Regions from separate parts of the Haloimpatiens massiliensis genome, predicted to be linked through region 2. Evidence: predicted binding sites of a transcription regulator. Region 2 holds the regulator's gene; the other holds the start of a gene.

Region 1 (3,221 bases), on a different contig from region 2:
GGAAGATGATTTAATAGAGGCAGAGAGATCACTTTTTCAAGCACTTAATATAGCTAAAGAAAATGGGATTAAAAAGAAAGTTGGAGAAATAAACATTGTGTTAGGTAAGTTTTATGTGGAAACAGGCAATGAAAATAAAGCTTCTGTATATTTAAGTGAAGGGGTTGAATTATTCAAGGAGCTAGGAATTATAAAAGATTTTTAAATTACGGATAGGTGATTATATGGAAATATTGAGCAGGGGAGAAAAAATAAAGAGGGCAAGAATATACAAAGGGTTAACTTTAAAAGATGTATGTGGGGATAAAATTTCTGTTTCTAAATTAAGTTGTGTGGAAAATGATAAGGTAGATGCTGAAGAAGATATATTAAAGTATATAGCAAAAAAGTTAGAATTGGACTTAGAATATTTAAAGCAAGGTGTGAAGGAACAATTAGAAGAAAATTTTCAGCTTTTAAAAGATAATACTAATTTAAGAGATTATGATGAAAAACTTAGATATAATTTAAAAGTAGCTACAAATCACAAATTTTATGATAATGCTTTTAGTTTTATGCATACACTATTTAACTATTATATAGATAAAAATACTTTGGAAAACATACAGCTTATTACTAGTGAATTTTATGATTTGTATCAAAAGGTTTGTAATGATAAAAATAGAATAATTTATTACTTAGATATGTCTAGATATTGTTTTGTAAATAAAGAATATAGACAAGCTATAAATTTTTATAATGATGTAAGAAAGTTTTTAATTTTAGATGAAAATTTAAAGAGAGAATACTTAGTAATAACAACATACAATGAAATAGTATGTAATATTATGCTAAAAGAATATGAAAAGGCTTATAAAGTTTCCAAGGAGCTTGCTGAAATAGTTGATTTAGAAAAAGATGAAAAGAAAAAAGCGGAAATTTATCATCTTTTAGCAATGATGTGCTTAAGAGAAAATAAAGAGTGTTTTAAAAAGTATAAGCAGAAAGCAAATGAACTATATGGTGATAATAATGAAAAAAAAGCTATTGCTATGTACAATTATGCAGTAACTTTGTTTCGTTTAAAAAACCAAGAAGAAGCAGTTAAATATGTAAGAAAATCTATTAAATATTTTCCAAAACATGATAAATTTAGTTTGGTATACTTTATGCTTGGGGTGGTAGAAGAACTTTGTGACAATGATATATTGGATTTTGGTAAAGAAGTATGTAACGAAGTTTTGGACTATGCCATAGAAGTTAATAAAATAGAGTTTATAGAAAAAGCGTATTATTATAAAGCAAAAATATTAATGAAGTTAAAGGAAGAAGATCAAGCTGAAATTTGTATGAATTTATGTTTAGATGCTTTGGTTAAATTTGGAAGCAACAAGGAATTATATGAGCGATACCTGGAAATGGGACACATGTATTATAATTTAGGAAGTATAGAAGACTCTGTGAAATATTTTGATTTGGCGCTTAAAATGGAGAAAAAAATATAGGTAAAGGTGCATTTAGCATCTTTATTTATTTTTTTGGTGATTTTTAAGTATTTCTCAGATAAAATATACTTTGACTTTCTTTGACTTTTATAATATTATTTAAATATAAAATTGGTAATAATATATGAGAGGTGAATAATATGGATATAGATAAATTAACAGTAAAAGTTCAACAAAGTATAAATGAGGCACAGTTAGTGGCGGTGAAATATAATCATCAGCAAATAGATGGCATTCATCTTTTTATGGCACTTTTATCACAGGATGATGGACTCATACCTAATATATTTTCAAAGATGGGAATAGATATCAGAAGCTTAAGAGAGGACACTCATAGAACTTTAGATAATATGCCCAAAATAACCGGTGAGGGAGCAGAGACAGCAGGTGTGTATGCTTCTAGGAGATTTGAGCAAATATTTTTAAAAGCGGAAGATATAGCTAAGAATTTTAAGGATTCCTATGTTAGTGTAGAACATGTGATGCTTTCAATAATGGAAGTTTGTAGTGGAGGGGATTTGGGAAAAATATTTTCTAAATACCGTATAAATAAAAAGAATTTTATGGAGGTTTTATCTCAGGTGAGGGGCAGTCAAAGAGTTGATACACAAGATCCAGAAGGTACTTATGAAGCTTTAGTTAAGTATGGAAGAAATCTAGTGGAAGATGCTAAAAAGCATAAGTTAGATCCGGTTATAGGAAGAGATGAAGAAATAAGAAGAGTTGTCAGGATACTTTCAAGAAGAACTAAGAATAATCCGGTTTTAATTGGTGAGCCTGGTGTTGGTAAAACAGCTATAGTAGAAGGGTTAGCTGAAAGAATTGTAAGGGGAGACGTACCTGATGGATTAAAAGACAAAACTATATTTTCTTTAGATATGGGAGCTTTAATTGCAGGGGCAAAATTTAGAGGCGAATTTGAAGAGAGATTAAAGGCTGTATTAAAGGAAGTAGAGAACAGCGATGGAAGAATAATTCTTTTTATAGATGAGATACACACTATAGTAGGAGCAGGGAAAACGGAAGGTTCTATGGATGCGGGAAATCTTATAAAACCAATGCTTGCAAGAGGAGAGCTTCACTGCATAGGAGCTACAACCTTTGATGAATATAGAAAGTATATAGAAAAGGATAAGGCATTAGAGAGAAGATTCCAACCAGTAGTGGTAGAAGAGCCTACTGTAGAGGATGCCATATCTATACTTAGAGGGTTAAGAGAAAGATTTGAAATACACCATGGTGTTAGAATTCATGATTCTGCTATTGTAAGTGCGGTTAAACTTTCACATAGATATATAAGTGATAGGTATCTTCCGGATAAAGCTATAGACCTTATAGATGAAGCAGGTGCTATGATAAGAACTGAGATTGATAGTTTGCCTACAGAGTTAGATCAGGTTAAGAGAAAATTGTTTCAACTTCAAACAGAGAAAGAGGCTCTTTTGAGAGAAAAAGATGAGGCTTCTAAGAAGAGATTAAAAGTTTTGGAAAAGGAATTAAGTGAATTAAAAGAAAAGGACAATGAAATGTCTTCTAAATACCAAAAGGAAAAAGATCAAATAGTTAAGGTTAGAAACTTAAAAGAAAGTCTAGATAAAGCTAGGGGTGACATGGAGAAAGCAGAAAGAGAGGCAGACTTTAATAGAGTGGCAGAAATTAAATATGGTTCTATTCCTAAAATAGAGGATGAAATAAAGAATTTTGAAAAAGAAATAAAAGAACACTCAGAGACAGCTC
Region 2 (3,221 bases):
ATTAAATGTTTTTCTAGATATACACTGTTAGCTACTCTGTCACCATTCCACAAATATATAGTTTTATATTCTTTTTCACCATATATGCTATAAAAATTATCTTCTATTTTATTTACTACATCTTTGCCATCTGCTTCTTCTAGTTTATCCGGAAATGGAATTCCTTCTAAATTTCTAGCTAATCTTATTCTGCTACTTAAAACAATATCATCTATTTTATTGTTAGCTTTAACCCAGTTTTCCATGTAACCACTCCCCAAATTTATTTCTCTACTTCTCTTATTCTATCCCTAAGTTCAGCAGCTTTTTCATACTCTTCTGCAGCTACTGCTTTTTGTAATTTTTCCTTTAAATCTAAAATTACTTTCTTTTTTAATATGTCCTTACCAGCTGTTTTAGGTATTTTTCCTATATGCTCAACATTTCCTTGAACTCTTCTTATCACTGAATTTAATGTGTTACCAAAATTCTTATAACAATAACTACATCCAAGCAACCCCTTTTCTTTAAATTCACTATAAGTAGTACCACAATGCTCACATCTATATTCCTTTGGCTGCTCTAAACTACTATTACTATTTTTGTTCATGTAATCCATTATGCCACTCAATATACTTTGAAAAGTAAAAGGAGATGCTAAATTAAATTCCGGCTCTAATTCTAAATTTATATTTAGTCCTTCTGTATTTTTAGCACAATCCTCACATAAATATAATTCTTCCTTATGTCCGTTTATTATCCTTGAAATGTGCACTGTTGCTTCTTTCTTATTACATACACTACATAACACTTTTCATCCCTCCAAACTAGAAACTATATTAGTATAACTGTAGCACATTAGCCCTAAAATTAACTTCGGTACTCACGTAAATACAAACTATAATAATATAACTGTTATCATAGATTTTAATATATCTGCCCTTAAAGTATTTCTATCCTGTGTATTATTTGATAAGGCCCTTTCATTTATAGCAGCCTTCATTATATTACTTTCCTTTTCAGTTATATATCCAGCTTCATATAAGCCTTCTATTATTTTTACCCCAGTATCATAAGTAATATTATTTCCAATTTTTTCATTTATGATACTAAACAAAGGCTTATAATTTTGAACTTGAATCCTTCTAATTCTAATACATCCTCCTCCACCTCTTCTACTTTCTATATAGTAGCCTTTATCCGTGGTAAATCTTGTAGTTAAAACATAATTTATTTGAGAAGGTGCACAACTAAAGTAATTAGCTAATTCATTTCTTACTATTTCTAATTCTTCCTCTTGATTTTCTTTCATCATATCTTTTATAAATTCCTCTATAATATCGGATAGTCTTGCCATTTTTATCTCTCCTGACTTTATCTTTCTTTGACCTTTATTTTATCATATTATTTTTACATCTTTTATGCAATACATATTGCAAATATTTTATTTAATATATATATGCATATATTAGTTTTTCTCTCTTATTCTCAATATTATTCAAATTTACTAACATAAATAAAGTTCTAAATTTCAAATAGAGTTTTTTACTCAAACTGAAACTTAGAACTTATCAAAATAACTATTTTATCCAAAACTTAGTCATTATTATTAATACTAACGTTAAACAACCCACCAATATAAGTACAAAGGGCAAAATCACCTCTATACCTGCAATTGTAAGTGCCAATAAATCTTTAAATTGAAGCTTTTCACATACTTTTTCTTCTTTATACAGTTCATTTTTCATATCTCCCATTTTATCTCTCCTCTTATACTAAGTGACAAGCCACAAAATGCTCTTTGTCAACTTCTCTATATTCTGGCATTTCTTCTGAACATCTTTTAATAGCATAGGGACATCTAGTATGAAACTTACACCCTGAAGGTGGATTTGCAGGACTTGGTATATCTCCCTTTAATATTATTCTATCTCTTCTCAAAGTAGGATCTGGTATTGGAACTGCTGATAATAAAGCCTTAGTATATGGATGTAATGGATTTTTGTATAACTCCTCTTTTGTAGCCATTTCTACTAAAGTTCCCAAATACATAACTCCCACTCTATGGGATATATGCTTAACTACACTTAAATCATGAGAAATAAATAAATATGAAAATCCCAAAGTTTCTTGAAGCTCTTGCATTAAATTTATAATTTGCGCTTGTATTGACACGTCTAATGCGGAAACTGGTTCATCTGCCACTATAAAATCTGGATTCAAAATAAGTGCTCTAGCTATACCTATTCTCTGTCTTTGTCCTCCAGAAAATTCATGAGGATATCTTTTTATATGATATGAAGCAAGTCCACAAATTTTTAAAGTTTCAGATACTCTATGAATAACCTCTTCTTTAGAACATATTCCATGATCCCTTAAAGCCTCTCCAACTATCTCACCAACAGTTAATCTAGGATTTAATGAACTATATGGATCTTGGAATATAAGCTGCATCTTAAGTCTTAACTTTCTCAATTGATGTTTATTGCATTTATATACATCCACATCCTTAAAATGTACCTTTCCATCTGTTTTATCCCACAGTCTCAATATGGTTCTACCTATAGTAGATTTACCACAGCCTGACTCTCCTACCAAACCTAAAGTTTCACCTTTCTTTATACTAAAACTAACATCATCTACAGCTTTTACATATCCTACAGTTCTTTGAAAAAACCCCCCGCTTATAGGAAAATATTTTTTTAAGTTTTCAACCTTTATCAATGTATCATTGCTTTGTTCCACTTACTCCACCTCCTTTTCATAAAGCCAACAAGCTACTTCATGTCTATTCCCTTTATCTATTAAAGAAGGTATTCCTTTTTTACAATCCTCACAAGCTTTATTACATCTCTCATAAAAATAACAATACTCAGGCATACCTATAGGATTAGGCACTTGCCCTGGAATAGAATAAAGTTTGTCCTGTTCTTTATTTAATGCAGGTTTTGAGTTTAAAAGTCCTATGGTATACGGATGCTTAGGATTCTTAAATAATTCCACTACTGGTGCCTTTTCCACTACTTTCCCAGCATACATAACTACAACATAATCTGCCATTTCAGCAATGACACCTAAATCATGAGTTATAAGCATTATAGATGCTCCTATTTTATCTTTTAAATCCTTCATTAATTGCAAAATTTGAGCTTGAATAGTAACATCCAATGCAGTAGTTGGTTCATCTGCAATTAGAAGTTTAGGATTACAGGAAAGTGCCATAGCTATCATCGCTCTTTGCC

Evidence for each region. Region 2 encodes CtsR, which represses protease genes until heat stress. Its sites were predicted from a motif close to AAGGTCAANNAAGGTCAAAT; they were not measured.
Region 1: a site for CtsR is predicted at 1,553-1,572, ahead of clpB (ATP-dependent chaperone ClpB). Genes of this name have one in related genera too.

Annotation. Positions count from the first base shown of each region.
Region 1 covers NZ_LT854639.1:206,784-210,004, reverse strand. The annotation lists gene C1715_RS06435 (helix-turn-helix domain-containing protein) at 1-205, shown strand, start outside; gene C1715_RS06430 (helix-turn-helix transcriptional regulator) at 225-1,484, shown strand; gene clpB (ATP-dependent chaperone ClpB) at 1,625-3,221, shown strand, end outside.
Region 2 covers NZ_LT854636.1:421,499-424,719, forward strand. The annotation lists gene C1715_RS03070 (protein arginine kinase) at 1-245, opposite strand, end outside; gene C1715_RS03075 (UvrB/UvrC motif-containing protein) at 263-790, opposite strand; gene C1715_RS03080 (CtsR family transcriptional regulator) at 878-1,336, opposite strand; gene C1715_RS19250 (hypothetical protein) at 1,560-1,736, opposite strand; gene C1715_RS03085 (ABC transporter ATP-binding protein) at 1,750-2,724, opposite strand; gene C1715_RS03090 (ABC transporter ATP-binding protein) at 2,725-3,221, opposite strand, start outside.